4 regions of the Pseudarthrobacter sp. NPDC059871 genome follow, and region 3 is predicted to be linked to each of the others. Evidence: riboswitches for the same ligand, from Rfam matches in the RefSeq annotation. Region 3 holds a riboswitch; each other region holds the start of a gene.
The links. Region 3 has a riboswitch for S-adenosylmethionine ahead of ACFV4R_RS16885 (homoserine O-acetyltransferase). Riboswitches for the same ligand answer to the same signal wherever they lie in the genome.
Positions count from the first base shown of each region.

Region 1: another riboswitch for S-adenosylmethionine. It lies ahead of ACFV4R_RS08570 (DUF1737 domain-containing protein); the one in region 3 lies ahead of ACFV4R_RS16885 (homoserine O-acetyltransferase).
Region 2: another riboswitch for S-adenosylmethionine. It lies ahead of ACFV4R_RS03765 (LLM class flavin-dependent oxidoreductase); the one in region 3 lies ahead of ACFV4R_RS16885 (homoserine O-acetyltransferase).
Region 4: another riboswitch for S-adenosylmethionine. It lies ahead of ACFV4R_RS01235 (aminotransferase class V-fold PLP-dependent enzyme); the one in region 3 lies ahead of ACFV4R_RS16885 (homoserine O-acetyltransferase).

Region 1 is NZ_JBHWJV010000005.1:76,051-80,205, reverse strand. Features, by position in the region: partial or broken gene opgC (OpgC domain-containing protein) at 1-1,055, opposite strand, end outside; SAM riboswitch class IV at 1,295-1,409, shown strand; gene ACFV4R_RS08570 (DUF1737 domain-containing protein) at 1,423-1,701, shown strand; gene ACFV4R_RS08565 (rhodanese-like domain-containing protein) at 1,698-2,108, shown strand; gene ACFV4R_RS08560 (O-succinylhomoserine sulfhydrylase) at 2,109-3,317, shown strand; gene ACFV4R_RS08555 (glutamate--cysteine ligase) at 3,413-4,155, opposite strand, start outside.
Region 2 is NZ_JBHWJV010000002.1:214,702-218,856, forward strand. Features, by position in the region: gene ACFV4R_RS03755 (rhodanese-like domain-containing protein) at 1-107, opposite strand, end outside; gene ACFV4R_RS03760 (LLM class flavin-dependent oxidoreductase) at 149-1,393, opposite strand; SAM riboswitch class IV at 1,609-1,717, shown strand; gene ACFV4R_RS03765 (LLM class flavin-dependent oxidoreductase) at 1,753-2,847, shown strand; gene ACFV4R_RS03770 (NtaA/DmoA family FMN-dependent monooxygenase) at 2,859-4,155, shown strand, end outside.
Region 3 is NZ_JBHWJV010000013.1:158-4,312, forward strand. Features, by position in the region: gene ACFV4R_RS16875 (VOC family protein) at 72-710, opposite strand; SAM riboswitch class IV at 872-987, shown strand; gene ACFV4R_RS16880 (bifunctional o-acetylhomoserine/o-acetylserine sulfhydrylase) at 1,031-2,353, shown strand; SAM riboswitch class IV at 2,501-2,615, shown strand; gene ACFV4R_RS16885 (homoserine O-acetyltransferase) at 2,628-3,743, shown strand; gene ACFV4R_RS16890 (hypothetical protein) at 3,881-4,155, opposite strand, start outside.
Region 4 is NZ_JBHWJV010000001.1:280,252-284,406, reverse strand. Features, by position in the region: gene aroA (3-phosphoshikimate 1-carboxyvinyltransferase) at 1-44, shown strand, start outside; gene ACFV4R_RS01245 (ribosome small subunit-dependent GTPase A) at 28-1,143, shown strand; gene hisN (histidinol-phosphatase) at 1,205-2,017, shown strand; SAM riboswitch class IV at 2,178-2,291, shown strand; gene ACFV4R_RS01235 (aminotransferase class V-fold PLP-dependent enzyme) at 2,330-3,748, shown strand; gene ACFV4R_RS01230 (class I SAM-dependent methyltransferase) at 3,826-4,155, shown strand, end outside.

The DNA.
Region 1 (4,155 bases), on a different contig from region 3:
GTGTCCCGGGTGCTGGTCCGTTCGTCCCACACCACCAGCGCAGTCTTCTGGAACTGGGCGGACGTGGCGGCTCCCACCACCTGGTCGAACCAGCCGGCCTTGACGTCCACCTCGGAGGCGCCCCCGGAGGAGGGGCTGTAGAACGCGGCGGTCTGCAGTACGAACGGTTTAGCACGCCCGGCCGAATAGTCGTTGTAGAAGTTTTCCCCGCCGGAGGCTGTGAGCATCTCCTGCAGCTCGCCCGGCCGGGGCACCGTGTTCACCGCCGCCCCGCCGGCCGTATCGTCGTGGAAGGCGGTCAGGCCCACCCAGTCCACGGCGTCATCGCCGGGATAGTACGGTTCGTAGGCGCTGTCGGCCCCGTCCCAGGTCCCGTCACCGTTGGTGTCGAGCAACGCGAAGCCCTCACTGCCGGGCGTGGGCGCGTTCCGGCTACGGGCGAAGGGATAGTCCTTGCCAAGGTACGGCTCCCACACCATCAGCGGGCCGCCGTCGGACTTCTTGAAGGCAGCGGACACCGCACGGAAGGCGTTCCGGTACGCGCCGGGCTGCTGGCCCCATTCCACCCAGCTGGCATTCATATCCGGGGCGAAACGAATGAGCACCTGCCCGGTAAAACCGGACGTCAGCCGCCGCACTTCGCCGGCAAAGGAAGCCGCCGCAGCGTCATCTATCTGGTCCAGGGGCACGCTGGGCTTCACGGTGAATATCGCGTGCGAGCCCTGCAGTGACGCCTGCTCCAGGAAGCCCCGGAGGTTGTTCTGCTCCGACGGGCGGTACGGCAGGGCGAGGTCGTGCCCGTAGGCTGCGGGGGAAGCGCCAAGCCGTTCGGCGAAACCGGCAGCGGAATCCTCACCCCATTCCAGCATTGCCCCGAACAGGGGTTTTCCCTCATCCGGGCTGAGGTCAGCCGCGCGGGCGGCACCTGCGGGCAGCACCACGGCACACGCTGCCAGCAGCAGGACGGCAAGGAATGTCCACCCCCTCGACGCGCCCGCGCGGAACGGACTGACCGAAGGCTTGGTGCGTCGTCGCGCGGATGTACGCGTGCTCATGGAACCCCCCGGTGCCGAAGACCTGGTGGGGCGGCGGCCCCACCTGTACTTTATCGGTCGCGGCCTGCCGGGAAAGCATGCAGGAAGCGTTGTAGAACCCGTCCACCTGCGGCAATGCCGTCGTCGGGCGCTTCCGCGAAAGGGCTCCGCACCCCTGTGACCCTGTGTTTCCGGTTCAGTTACGGAAGATGACGACGGCGGCGGTGCGGCTCCCGGCGGCAGGTGTTACGTTTTTGGGGAGTAATGAGTACCGGCACCAAGCCCTGACTGGCCGGTCGGCAACCCTCCTCCCACGGCGGGGTGCCTCAGGTGAATACTCGGCATATCGACCGATTCGAGCTGCAAGCGTGAGAGAAGGAGATCCGTCATGTCTGACGCACCTGTCCCCGAAGAGAAACTGTCCTACCGCCTGATCAGCGGCCCGGACGACCGCGCCTTTTGCGAGCGGATCTCGGCCGCCTTGGCGGAAGGGTATGTGCTGCACGGCAGCCCGGCAGCGACCTTCAACGGCAGCAGCGTCATCGTGGCCCAGGCAGTGGTGCTCCCGGCAGCCATCGCCTCCGCGGATGCCGCCGTCGCCACCGCCGTGGACAGCCTCGAATCCGCTACTGAAGAAACCGAATTCGACGGCGAGGGCCACGCATGAGCTACGCAGGAGACCTGACACCCCAGGAGGCCTGGGCCAAGCTGGAGCAGGGCGCCATCCTGGTGGACGTCCGCACGGAGGGCGAATGGGCGCACATTGGCATCCCGGACACCAAGGCCACGGACAACGATCCCCTGTTCATCCAGTGGACGTTCCCGGGCGGCATTCCCAACCCGGACTTCATTACAGACCTGGAGCAGCAGGGCCCGGAGAACCGCGGCACCGAACTGCTGTTCCTGTGCCGCTCCGGGCAGCGCTCCATCGCGGCGGCCACGGCGGCAACCCAGGCGGGTTTCACCTCCTACAACGTCCTGGAAGGCTTCGAAGGCGAACCGGACCGTTACGGCGAACGCACCGTCAACGGCTGGAAGAACCGCGGCCTGCCCACCAACCTCGGAAAGAACTAAGTGACCTTCAACGAAGACGCCGCCGGCTGGAGCCCTGACACCCAGGCCGTCCGCGGCGGGCTGGACCGCACCAACTTCCAGGAAACGTCCGAAGCGATATTCCTCAACTCCGGGTTCGTATACGAATCCGCTGCCGCTGCCGAGCGCGCCTTCACCGGCGAGGACGAACGCTTCGTCTACTCCCGCTACGGCAACCCCTCGGTGGCCACGTTCCAGGAACGCCTCCGCCTGCTGGAGGGCACCGAGGCATGTTTTGCGACGGCGTCCGGAATGTCCGCCGTCTTCACGGCCCTCGGTGCGCTGCTGGCTGCCGGGGACCGCGTGGTTGCTGCCCGGTCGCTGTTCGGCTCCTGCTTTGTGATCCTGAACGAGATCCTGCCCCGCTGGGGCGTGGAGACAGTCTTCGTCGACGGCCCGGACCTGGAGCAGTGGCGGTCCGCGCTGTCCGAGCCCACCACCGCTGTCTTCTTCGAATCCCCGTCCAACCCCATGCAGGAAATCGTGGACATCGCCGCGGTCAGCGAACTGGCGCACGCGGCGGGTGCCACCGTCGTCGTCGACAACGTGTTCGCCACTCCCCTGCTGCAGCGCTGCGGACAGCTCGGCGCCGACGTGATCGTCTATTCCGGCACGAAGCACATCGATGGCCAGGGCCGGGTTCTCGGCGGTGCCATCCTGGGCACCAAGGAATTCATTGACGGTCCCGTGAAGCAACTGATGCGCCACACCGGGCCCGCCCTGTCCGCGTTCAACGCCTGGGTGCTCACCAAGGGCCTGGAGACCATGGGCCTGCGCGTCAGCCACTCCTCGGCCACCGCCCTGCGGCTCGCCGAATGGCTGGAACAGCAGCCCGCCGTCAGTTGGGTCAAGTACCCGCTCCTGAAGTCACACCCGCAGTATGGGCTCGCCGCCAAGCAGATGAAGGCCGGCGGCACGGTGCTCACGCTTGAACTGGCGCCCTCGGGCGGGCGCTCCGGCAAGGAGGCCGCGTTCGCGCTGCTGGACGCGCTGCGGATCATCGACATTTCCAACAACCTGGGCGATTCCAAGTCCCTCATCACGCACCCGGCCACCACCACGCACCGGGCCATGGGTCCGGAGGGCAGGGCCGCGATCGGCCTGACCGACGGCGTGGTGCGCCTGTCCGTGGGGCTTGAGGACGCCGAGGACCTCATCGGCGACCTGGAACAGGCCCTCAAGCAGATCTAGGGTGATTCCGCTGCGGCGGCGCTGGTCCGGACACGGACGGCGTCGCGGGCGGAAGGCCTGCCGTGTTTTGATGGCGGGCCGCCCGGCAGTGCGGTCTAGGACTGCCGCACCCGCAGCAGTTCGGGAACATTGTCCACTTCCGAAGGATCCAGGGTGTCGCGCATGGTCACCCTGACCGCGTGTTTCACCACTGCGCCGAAGCCGAAGTCCTCGGGCTGGCCTGTCAGTGCCTTCTCCCGCACCTGCCGCTGCTCCGCCGAGCCCGTGCCGCGGGCAATGATGTCCTCCACGCCCTGCCGTGCCAGTGCCAACTCGCCCTGCTCGTCCAGCACCGGGGCGAGGTAATCCACCAGCGACCGGACCACGTCCGCGGCGCGGGCCGGACGGAAGTTGCCAAAGTCCAGCAACTCGCCCGTGAGCCCTGAGTTGCTCGCCTGCCACGATGCCATCCGCAGCAGGACCGTGGGGACCGGAGCCGGGTCCACGCCGTCGCGCCACTCCCTGCTGGCGGACTCCACCAGGGCCCGCACCAGGCAGCCGATCAGTGCGGCGTCGTCGGCGCGCAGGCAGACGTCCGCTACCCGGACCTCTACGGTGGGGTGGTTCCGCGAGAGCCGGGCGTCGAAATACAGCATGCCTTCGTCCAGCATCACGCCGCTGTCCAGGAGCCGCGTCACCACCCTGCGGTACGCGGCATAGGTGCCGTAGACGGCCGCCGGCCCGGACGTTGGCCACCGGTTCCAGGCCTGGGTCCGGTAGCTTTCGAAGCCGGTGGGCTGCCCGTTCCAGAAAGGCGAGTTGGCACTGAGCGCCGTCAGCACCGCCAGCTTGTCCCTGA
Region 2 (4,155 bases), on a different contig from region 3:
CGTCCGGCATCGCTGCGGACGTCAACCAGCAGTGCACCGCCGGCAATCAGTTGGGCGGCTTCTGCGGCCGTGACGAGTTGCGTGTCTGTTTCGGTTTCAGTGGTCATGATTCTTTCCTTCTCTTGTGCGGATGGTGATGGGACAAACTTCAGGACAGGCCCCACTCGGCGGCCAGCAGTTCGTAGGAGTGCACGCGGTGCCGGTGGCTGTGGGCGATGGTGGTGATCAGCAGTTCCTGGGCGCCCGTGGCGTGCTGCAGGGACCGCAGTTGGTCGGCCACCTGCGCCGGGCCGCCCACGAACCGCGTCTCCACCCGGTCCCGGATGAGGTCCGGAGCCCCCGTTTCGGGTGCGGCTGACAGCGCATCCAGGCGGCCGCCGTCACGGGGCGCAGGGTAGGGAATGGCGCCGTGGCCGGTGCGGATGCTGTGCACCCAGGCGGCGTAACCGGCGCCAAGGGTGCGGGCGGACTCCCCGCCGTCAGCCACCAGGACATCCGCGGAGACGGTGACGTATGGCTCCGCCAGCGCGGCCGACGGCTTGAAATGGGTCCGGTATTCTGCCACCGAATCCAGCACTGTGGCAGGGGAGACGTGGTAGTTCGCCCCAAACGGCAGGCCGAGTTTCCCTGCCAGCCGGGCGCTGGGACCGGCCGTTGAGCCATGGATCCAGAACTGGGGCGTGGTGCCCCGTGCCGGAGTTACCGTGATCTCCTCGCCGTGCCGGGTCCGGTAGCCGCCGGTGAAGAACCCGATCACGTCCTGGACGTCGCTTTCGAAGTTGTCCGCGTCGCCGGGTTCGCGGCCCAGGAGTTCGGCCTGGAGGCGGAATTTCCGCGGGAGGACGGAATTGAAGAGCCGCCGAGCCGCCGGGACCAGGAGCCCGTCCACCACCCGGGCTCCCTCGTCCGGCTGCGCCGCAGCGACCGCGCCCGCGGCGTGCGCGGGGCCGTCCGCATGCGTAGCACCCGCAGCGGAGCCGTGGGCGGCGGCGGGCTCCGGCGTCGTCCGTCCCGCATCCGTTGAATCCGCGGCCGGCGTGCTGGGCTGCCCCGACCGTCCGAACCCCAGGTCCAGCCGGTCCGGGTACAGGGCCGCGAGGGTGCCGATGTTCTCCGCCACCTGCAGCGGCCGGTAGTTGCCCAGGATGGTGGCGGCGGTGCCCACACGGATGGTCCGGGTGGCCGCCGCAACCAGGGCCGAGAGCACGTGCGGGGCGGAACCGGCGACGCCGGGGTTCAGGTGGTGCTCGGCCAGCCAGAAGCGGTGGTAGCCAAGGTCCTCTGCGGCTACAGCAAGGTCAATGCTGTTGCGCAGCGCGTCGCCGGCCGACTGCCCGGCAGGGACTGGACTGAGATCGAGTACTGACAGGGGGACGGGGGAAGCGGTAGGCATGGCATGACCCTACGAGCCGGCCCACCCTGTCCCAAGCGGCCCTGTCACCGGGCTCAACCGGGGGAAACAGGCCGTCACGGAGCCCGTTTCCGATGCTGGGCAAAAGTGCAAAGATGACGCCAAAAGCCGCTGTTTGACGCGGGATTTCCTGCGTTGACGCCGCGCGACAACCGCGTTTGTCAACGCATTGGGCCGGCTCCTACATTCAAGCCATAGGTCAAGAGTCAGCACGCCAAGGACCGGCTGGTGCTGCGGCAACCCTCAGGCATTTTGTGGCGGGGTGCTCCGGAAACAGACCTGGCCGCACCGCGGCAAGTGAATGTCGTCCCGGCCGCGCTGCGGCCCTGAAGAAGGAAACCATGGCTTCAACACCTGTCCCTGAACTGCGCTCCAAAATCGTTGCGCTCGAGCTCGACGGCGACGGCGCCCACCCGGCCGCGTGGCGCCGCGCGTCCCACCTTCCCGGCGCCCTCCTGGGCGGCGGCCGGATCCGGGAAACCGCCCAGGCCGCGGATATCGCAGGCTTCCACCTGGCCACCTTCCGCGATTCCCGCGTCCTGGATGCCGGCAGCACCGGCATCGCCGGCCGGATCGACGCCGTGCAGCGTGCGGCCTTCGCGGCCCCGCTGACCCGGTCCCTTGGACTGGTCCCCGAGGCGGGAACGCTGTTTACCGAGCCGTTCCATGTGGCCACGCAGCTGGCCAGCCTGGACTATTCCTCCCACGGCCGGGCCGGCTGGCTGGTCAGCGCCGCCAACGAACCCGCCGAGGCACGGTCCGTGGGCCGCCAGGCACTCGCCGAAGCCGATGTCCTGGCCGAGGCAGCAGACGTGGTGGAGGCCGGCCGCCGGCTCTGGGATTCCTGGGAGGACGGCGCTGTCATCCGGGACGCAGCCACCGGCCGTTACCTGGACCGGGACAAGCTCCACTACGCCGACTTCGACGGTGACAGATTCTCCGTGAAGGGCCCGTCCATCATTCCCCGGCCGCTGCAGGGGCAGCTGGTGGTCTTCGCACCGGCGGACCTGATCCCTGCCGTCGAAGCGGACGTGGCGCTCGCCGCCGCCGGTTCGGTGGACGGACTGGCAGCCGCGGCGGTGGCTGCAGCAGCGGCCGGAACCCCGCGCACCCTGGTGGAGCTCGACGTCGTCCTCGACTCCCGCGGCCAGTCCGCGGCGGAGCGCCTCGCGGAGCTTGATGCGTACGAACCCTGGCAGGGCGGCGCCCGGTACGCCGGCAATGCGGCAGGGCTCGTCGAGCTGCTGGTTGAACTCTTCCGCGCAGCAGACGGGGTCCGGCTCCACCCGGCCGTCCTGGACATCGACCTGCCCGAACTCGCCGCCCAGGTCCTGCCGGAACTGCACCGCGCCGGTGTGGCCGCGCCGCGCACCGGAACCACCCTGCGCGAAACCTTCGGCCTTCCCCGCCCCGCCAACCGCTACGCCGCGGCCTGAAAGAGAGCATCATGAGCACGCACCACCGCACCGCCGGCAACGGCCAGATCCAGTTTGGCGTCTTCTTCCAGGGCGTCAACCACACCACCGTCTGGAAGACCCCGGAGAGCGGTTCCCAAACCGACTTCGAATCCTTCCGCCGGGTGGCCCAGACGGCGGAGCGCGGCCTTTTCACCGCGTTCTTCCTCGGTGAGGGACTCCGCCTGCGCGAGCACCTGGGCCGGATCCACGACCTCGATGTCGCCGGCCGCCCCGATGCCCAGACGGCCCTCGCGGCCCTGGCCGCCGTCACCACCAACATCGGCCTGGTGGCCACCCAGAACACCACCTACAACGACCCCGCAGACCTGGCGCACCGCCTGGCCAGCCTGGACCTGCTCTCTGGCGGGCGGGCGGCCTGGAATATCGTCACCACGGACAACGCCTGGACCGGTGCCAACTTCCGGCGCGGCGGGTTCCTCAAGCACGAGGACCGCTATATCCGGGCCGAGGCCTTCGTCCAGACGGCCAAAGCGATCTGGGATTCCTGGGCCGACGGCGCAATCGCCGGGTCCCGGGATGCCGGGCGCTGGCTCGAGGAAGGCAGCATCACTCCGGTCCGGCGCACGGACGCAAGTTTCGACGTCGAGATCACCGGCCGCCTGCCGCGCTCCTCCCAGCACCACCCGGTTCTCTTCCAGGCCGGCGACTCGCCGGACGGGCGGGACTTCGCCGTCCGGAACGCCGACGTGATCTTCTCCCGGCATGCCGAGCTTGAGGATGCCAAGAGGTTCCGCGAGGACATCGTGGCGCGCACCCTTAAGGCCGGCCGCCCCGCGGACGACGTCAAGATCTTCCCCGGCCAGGAGTTCATCCTCGGCGCCACCGAGGCCGAGGCCGAGGAGAAGCACCAGTGGGTCCGCGAACAGCAGGTGGGCCCGGAGACCGCCATCGCGTACCTGGAGCAGTTCTGGGGCCGGACCCTCACCGGGTACGACCCCGACGGGCCGCTTCCCGAAACGGACCCCATTGTGGACGTCACCAACCCCACCCGCGGCAACGCCTTCCACGGCGCAAGCGCCAAGGAACTCGCAGCCCAGTGGCGCGCCGAGGCCAAGGACAAGGGCCAGTCCATCCGCCAGTTCGTCGCCGCGCGGTCCCGGCTCAACGGCCGTGGCCTGGTGGGATCCTACGACGGCATCGCCGACAAGCTCGCCGAATATGCCCACACCGGAGCCGTGGACGGCTTCAACATCACCCCCTGGATTGTTCCCGGTGGGCTGGACGACATCGTCAACGAACTGGTCCCGCGCCTGCAGGACCGCGGCG
Region 3 (4,155 bases):
AGCGGCCGAAGCTCGTGCGGGCAGGCGCCCGTTTCTGTGGCCCGGTGTGGCACCGGACCACAGGTGAAGGGTCAGAGGGTGACGGCTCCGTTGGCGGTTTCGAACGTGACGGACAGGATGCCGGGGGTGCCGTGCGGGGCCACCCACTCCACAGCCACGTCCTCCAGCGGCTTCTCCACGGGCTCGCCCAGCCATTCGGTGACCCGCGAAGCGGAACCGGCGATGGTCAGGCAGCTCATCTTGAGGCTGCTGTCGTAGGCGTTGGACGGGTGTAGCGACGGGTCGCCTTCCCATTTGAGCATGTAGGGAACCTGGGGGTCGGCGATGAGTCCCAGGATGCCGATCTGCTTCCATACGAGCTCCCGGCCGTCCGGGAACTTGCGGTTGCCGTTGACGGCCGAGCGCCCGAGGCGCTCCTCGAAGGGGGCGAGGTCGTCCACTTCGACGCACCAGCCCATCCAGCCGCCGCCCGCCGCCGAACGGGCCCGTACGGCCTGACCGAAGGGGGCCTTGTCAGAGGCGGGGTGGTCCAGGACCTCAACGACTTCGAGGTACTTGTGGCCCGCGAGCGGGATGATCATATTCCGGGTACCGAACCGGGGATGTACCCCGCCTTTCACTGCCTCAACGCCGAGGGCAGATGCAATTCGTTCGGTTGTGGCCGCGAGGCCATCGTGTTCACAGGCGTAAGAGACGTGATCCATGCGCATGCCATCATCTTGGCACTTTGTGATCGGGCTCTCAGCTTAGGCTTGCCTTACTCGAATTTTCCATTTCAGCAGGGTTCAGTTTTCAGCCCGGAACTGGCGTGCAGGACCATGTTCGTCACAATCCTGTCCGCCGCCGCCAAGGTGTTCCTACACTGGGCGCAGGTCATGAGTGCCAGCGCCAAGCCCCGGCTCGCTGGCCGGCAACCCTCCATCCGCGGTGGGGTGCCCCGGGTGAGGACCTGGTTGTCCGGCAACGGCCGGGCGGCAAGCGCGGCCCGCGGTGCTCTCAGCATGCCGGGCCCATGTCAAAGGAGCCTTGAATGTCCAACGGTTGGTCCTTCGAAACCCGCCAGATCCACGCCGGCCAGGAGCCCGACGGCGTTACCGGCGCCCGGGCACTGCCCATCTACCAGACCACCTCGTTTGTCTTCCCCAGCGCCGAGAGTGCGGCCAACCGGTTCGCCCTGGCGGAACTGGCCCCCATCTACACCCGCATCGGCAACCCCACGCAGGAGGCCGTTGAGCAGCGCATCGCCAGCCTCGAAGGGGGACTCGGTGCCTTGCTGCTCAGCTCCGGCCAGGCCGCGGAGACCTTCGCCATCCTGAACATCGCAGAGGCGGGCGACCACATCGTGGCCAGCCCCAGCCTGTACGGCGGAACCTACAACCTGTTCGCCCACACGCTGAAGAAGTTCGGCATCACCGTGACGTTCGTGGCGGACCCGGACAACCTGGACCAGTGGCGGGACGCCGTGCAGCCCAACACCAAGCTGTTCTTCGGCGAGGTGGTCTCCAACCCGCGCCAGGACGTCCTGGACATCGAAGGCATTTCCGGGGTGGCGCACCAGGCCGGTGTGCCCCTGATCGTGGACAACACCCTTTCCACGCCATACCTGATCCGTCCCCTGGAATGGGGAGCCGACATCGTGGTCCACTCCGCCACCAAGTATCTCGGCGGGCACGGAGCGGCGATCGCCGGCGTCATCGTGGATTCGGGCAAATTCGACTTCAGCAAGGACCCGGATCGGTTCCCGGGTTTCAACACCCCGGACCCCACCTACAACGGATTGGTCTATGGCAGGGACCTCGGGGAAAACGGCCTCCTCGGCGCAAACCTGTCCTACATCCTCAAGGCGCGGGTCCAGCTCCTTCGCGACCTCGGCTCGGCCGTTTCGCCGTTCAACGCGTTCCTGATTGCCCAGGGCCTGGAAACGCTGAGCCTGCGCGTGGAACGCCATGTGGCCAACGCCACCGAAGTGGCCCAGTGGCTGGAAGGCCGGGACGACGTTGAATCGGTTGCCTACGCGGGCCTGCCGTCCAGCCCCTGGTACGAGCGCGGCCGCAAGTACGGGCCCAAGGGGACGGGCGCCGTCGTCGCCTTCAACCTTGCCGGAGGAGCCGAAGCGGGGCAGCGGTTCGTCGATGCCCTGGAACTGCACTCCCACGTTGCCAACATCGGCGACGTCCGTTCCCTGGTGATCCACCCTGCCTCCACCACCCACAGCCAGCTGACCCCGGAACAGCAGGCGGTTGCCGGCGTCACGCCTGGCCTGGTGCGGCTGTCCGTGGGCATCGAGCACATCGATGACATCCTGGCAGACCTTAAGGCGGGCTTCCGCGCCGCCAAGGGAGCGGCCGGCTAAGCCGAAGACGTACGACGGCGGGAGGCCGGCCAGGCGGCCGGCCTCCCTTCCGCCGGGCTGCCGTCGGGGAAAAGCAGCGCGGACCGGCAAGTCACAACCAGTCACATGCTTGGCCATCAGCGGGGGGTGTTTCGTACACTCGAACCAGGTCATGAGTGCCAGTGACAGCCCCGGCTTGCTGGCCGGCAACCCTCCTTCCGCGGCGGGGTGCCCCGGGTGAAGACCTGGCCTGCCGGTAAACGACGGCGGGCAAGCGCGTAGAAGAGGTCTTGCCATGACGGTTACCGTCGCCCGTACAACCGCACCCGAACACGGAATTGTCCGCTATGCCTCCATCGGGGGGCTGCAGCTCGAGGGCGGCGGATTCCTGCCCGACGTCACCCTGGCGTACGAAACGTGGGGGACGCTGAACGCCGATGGCAGCAACGCCATCCTGGTGGAGCACGCCCTGACCGGCAGCACGCACGTGACCCGCGGGGACACCGATGAGGAAGGCTGGTGGGAGCACCTTGCCGGACCCGGCGCCCCCGTGGATACGGACCGCTTCTTTGTGGTCTCCATCAACATTGTGGGCGGCTGTTACGGCTCCACCGGGCCGTCATCGCCCGGCCCCGACGGCAAGCCGTGGGGCTCCCGGTTCCCCCTGGTGACGCTCCGGGACAGCACGGAAGCTGAAGCCCGCCTGGCGGACCAGCTGGGCATCAGCAGCTGGTACGCGGTGCTGGGCGGCTCCATGGGCGGCGCCCGGGCGCTGGAATGGGCCGTCACTTTCCCCGAACGGGTGCAGCGCTGCGCCGTCATCGCGGTGGGAGCGGCCAGCACGGCCGAACAGATCGCGTTCGCCCAGGCCCAGACCCTGGCCATCCGCCAGGACCCGAACTTCAACGACGGCGACTACTACGGCGGTCCCTGCCCCGAGGACGGCCTGGCGCTCGCCCGCCGCATTGCCCACATCACCTACAGGTCGGCCGCCGAGCTGGAGCACCGCTTCGGCCGGGAAGCCCAGGCTTCGGAGTCGCCCCTGCAGGGCGGAGTCCTCGCCGGCAGGGGCCGGTACCAGGTGGAGAGCTACCTGGACCACCAGGGCAGCAAGCTCGTCCGGCGCTTCGACGCGAACAGCTACATCGCCCTCACCGAGGCGCTCATGAGCCACGACGTCTGCCGCGGCCGGGGAAGCCTGGCCGCTACCCTCGCCCGGACCAGTGCCCGGTTTTTCGTGGCAGCCGTGGAATCGGACCGGCTCTACTTCCCGTCCCAGTCTTACGAGTTGGCCCAGGCCCTTCCCGGCGACGTTGAGGTCCACCTCATCCAGGCGCCTATCGGCCACGACGGCTTCCTGACCGAAATCGGCCAGCTGGGAGCCCAGCTCCGGTCGGAGTTCCTGGCCTAGCAGCACGGCCTGCACAGAAACAGAGGCTTGTCCGCGGATCCGAACTCTCAAGGGCCGGGTTGCGCGAACAAGCCTCTGATCGATGATCTCCAGAACGTGACGACGCCCGGGGCCCCTAAGGGTTTCTGCGGCCCAGGCTAGCCGTTCATGATTTCGCTGCGGCGGGCCATGTAGTCCTCCATCGACATATCGCCGTTGCTGTACTTCTGGTCCAGTTCCGCGAGTTTCCGGGCCCGGAATCCCTGCGGGGCCGACGGCGGCGGGGGAGTGGCGGGCGCTGCCGGCTGTTCCGGCGCGGGGTACCCGGGCTGCTGCTGGCCGGGCTGGGGCTGGTTGTAGGGAGCCTGGTTGAACTGCTGCTCCCCGTACGGCGGCTGGCCGAAAGGCTGCCCGCCCTGGCCAGGGACCGGCG
Region 4 (4,155 bases), on a different contig from region 3:
CCGAAAACGGTGCGGGAGGTTCCGCCGGTGCCGCGGAGGACTGACTCCTGGGACGAATCCGACGTCCGGATCCGGCCCAACAAGAAGGGCACCCGGCCGCGCACGAAGGACCGCCCCAGCCATGACGACGCCGTAACAGGCCGCATCATCACGGTGGACCGCGGACGCTACACCGCCGTCGTTGACGAAGACTCCGGCGACGAACGGACAGTCATTGCCGCGCGGGCGCGGGAGCTGCGCCGGAACCCGGTGGTTGCCGGCGATTTCGTCTCCCTCGTCGGCGACGTGTCCGGGGCCCCCAACACCCTGGCGAGGCTCGTCAAAATCCAGGACCGCACCACCCTCCTGCGCCGCAGTGCAGACGACACTGACCCCATTGAACGTGCCGTCGTGGCCAACGCCGACCAGCTGGTAGTAGTGGTGGCAGCAGCAAACCCCGAACCCCGCACAGGATTCATCGACCGCGCCCTCGTGGCAGCGTACGACGCCGGCATCGAGCCGATCCTGCTGGTCACCAAGGCGGACGTGAAGGATCCCGGCGAGTTCCTGGCCAACTACACGCACCTTGACTTCCCGGTCATCATCAGCCGGACCGCCGACCTGGAGGCGTCAGGGATCGACGCCCGCTCCGATGACGGTTTGTCGGCCCGGCTGGACAGTGACGCCGTTGCCGGGCTCAGGGCACACCTGGGAGGCAAGGTCACCGTAATGCTCGGGCACTCCGGCGTCGGTAAATCCACCATGGTGAACGCCCTGACCGGCGCGGAACGGGCCACCGGCGGTGTGAATGCGGTAACCGGACGGGGCCGGCACACGTCGTCTTCGGCCCTTGCCCTGCGCCTGGCCGACTCCCCTCCCGGCAGCTGGATCATCGACACCCCGGGCATCCGGTCATTTGGCCTCGCCCATGTGGATCCGGACCGGATCCTGAGGTCGTTCCCGGATCTTTCGCCGGGCACAGACGATTGCGAACGCGGCTGCAAGCACACCGCCACTGCCGTCAACTGCGGGCTCGACGCCTGGGTGGCCGGCGGACACGCAGGACCCACCGGTGAAGCACGCCTGGCTTCGCTCCGCCGGCTCCTCGGCGCCGATCCCAGGATGGAAGCCCAGGAGGCCAAGGAGCTCGGCACCATCAGCTGACAGCGCCAACCGGCACGGCCGACCTCCCGGCAGAACCGGCGCCAGACGGTAGTTTGGAACCATGATCCAACCCGCTTCGACCTATAACGACGACCTGCGCCTGGCCCATGTCCTGGCCGATTCCGTGGACGACCAGACCATGAGCCGCTTCAAGGCACAGGACCTCCACGTGGAGACCAAGCCCGACCTGACGCCGGTCACCGATGCGGACAAAGCCGCCGAGGAAGCCATCCGCGGCCAGCTCTCACGCTCCCGCCCCCGCGACGCCGTGCTGGGCGAGGAGTTCGGCAGCACCGGCCACGGCTCACGGCGGTGGATCATCGATCCCATCGACGGCACCAAGAACTTCGTCCGCGGCGTTCCCGTCTGGGCTACGCTCATTGCCCTGGTCGATGAGGGCGAGCCGGTAGTCGGCGTCGTCAGTGCACCCGCCCTGGGTAAGCGGTGGTGGGCAGCCAAAGGCATGGGGGCTTACATGGGCCGTTCCCTTGCATCGGCCACCCGGCTCCGGGTCTCGGACGTTTCCACCCTGTCCGACGCTTCACTGTCCTATTCCAGCCTGGGTGGCTGGAAGGAACGCGGCAACCTTGACGACTTCCTGGGCCTGACCGAGGACGTCTGGCGCACGCGCGCCTACGGTGATTTCTGGTCCTACTGCATGGTGGCCGAAGGGTCGGTGGACATCGCCTGCGAGCCCGAACTGAACCTCTATGACATGGCCGCCCTCGTGCCCATCGTGGTGGAGGCCGGCGGCCGCTTCACCTCCCTCGAGGGCGAGGACGGCCCCTTCGGCGGGAACGCCCTGGCCACCAATTCCATCCTCCATACCGAAGTGCTGCACCGGCTGAACCCCGGCCTGGACGACCTCCTGTAGGCCGGCCTCCTTCCGAACAATCGACGGCGGGCGCCTCCAAAAGGGGGCGCCCGCCGTCGTAATCTTCGAAGAAAGCCCGATTCGGGGCCGCGCGTAACAAAACCCTTAACAATCCTCCCGGCTTCAGACCGGGCCGCCACATGTTCTATGGTTTTATCCAGGTCACGAGTGCCAGCGCTAAACCCCGGTTTGCTGGCCGGCAACCCTCCATTCGCGGTGGGGTGCCCCGGGTGACGACCAGGCCGGTCCGGAGCGGATGCGGCAAGCGCGGATTCCAGCACTGCCGGAGTCCAGTCCTGAAGTGAGGTCTCCATGACTACTGCCGTCGACTCCCCCATTAACGCCATCGCCGCCGAAAGCGTTTCGGATGAACGCCTGGCCGCGGCCGGACGTCCGCTTTCCGCAGTTACCGGCGCTGAAATCCTGGCCCCGTTGATCTCCGGCGGCCACGTACGCTACGCCAACCTTGACTACGGGGCTTCCGCGCCTGCGCTGACCGTGGTGTCGGCCTACCTCAATGAGATCCTGCCGTTCTACGCCAGCGTCCACCGCGGCGCGGGTTACGCATCGCAGATCAGCACTTCCGTTTACGAGAACGCGCGCAACATCGTCCGCGAGTTCGTCGGCGGCCGCCCCGACGATTCCGTCATCTTCACCCGGAACACCACCGATTCCCTGAATCTGCTCGCCGGTTGCCTCCCCGGCACGGAGGGCAAGCCCGCCGGTGACGTCCTGTACCTGGACATCGAACACCACGCCAACCTGCTGCCGTGGCAGGGTGTCCCCCACCGGAGCATCGTTGCCGCCGACACGATCGCCGGGACCATCCAGTCCGTGCGTGCCGAGCTTGAGCAGGGCGGGGTCAACCTGCTGGCGGTCACCGGCGCCTCGAACGTCACCGGCGAAATCCTACCCATCCGGGAGCTTGCCGCCCTCGCCCACCGGCACGGTGCCCGCATTGTGGTGGACGCCGCCCAGCTGGCGCCGCACCGCCGCGTGGACATCAGCGCCGACGACGTCGACTACCTTGCCTTCTCCGGGCACAAGCTCTACGCGCCCTTTGGCGCCGGCGTCCTGGTGGGCCGCCCGGACTGGCTCGACGCTGGAACTCCACACCTCGCCGGCGGTGGCGCCGTTAAGGAAGCAAAGCTCGACGGCGTCAGCTGGGCCAGCGGCCCGGCCCGCCACGAGGGCGGCTCCCCCAACGTGCTGGGTGCGGCTACCCTGGCGCGGGCAACGCAGGTTATCGCGAGCCTGGACCAGGACCGCTGGCACGCCCACGAGTCGGCCATCCGTTCCTACCTGGTGGAAGGCCTGCAGGCGATCGACGGCGTCACCGTGCACCAGATCTTCAAGGACACCGATCCTGACAAGGACACCATCGGGGTGGTGAACTTCTCGGTGGCGGGTTACGATGCCGGCCTGGTAGCCGCCTACCTGTCCGCCGAACACGGTGTGGGACTCCGTGATGGCCGATTCTGCGCCCACCCGCTGCTGAAGCGCCTGGGCCTGCCATCGGGATCGCTGCGGGCAAGCTTCGGAGTCGGCTCCCGGCTCGAAGATGCCCAGCGGCTCCTCGCAGGCATTGAAAAGCTCCGACGCGACGGGCTCGGCTGGGACTACGTAGTGGATGCCGGCCGATGGGTGCCTGCCAACGACACCAGGACCTACCCCCACTGGGCACCGAACACCCCGGGAACTGCCGGCGCAGCTCCCTGCCTCGACGACTGACAGCCGGAAGCCCGCACCCGGGTGCATGCGGTAAATTCGGACGGTACCCGCAGGGAATCAGCTGAAGGAGGCCGCACGTGGTTCGGGGTGGGCCCAAGCTCGATCACGGGCGGCGCCAGGAGCTCGGCCAGAGCTTCCAGGACGGCGGCAAGCACTATGACAGGGTCCGTCCGGGGTATCCGGCGGAATCAGCACGGTGGCTGGTGCCCGCGGGCGCCCATGATGCGCTCGACGTCGGTGCCGGGACGGGCAAATTCACTGACCTGCTGCTGGCGCTGGGATTGTCCGTAACCGCCGTCGACCCGTCCGCGGACATGCTGGCGCAACTGTCCGCCCAATATCCGGCCGCTGCTGCCCTCCCCGGCACGGCCGAGGCCACCGGGCTCGCTGACGCAAGTTTCGACGTC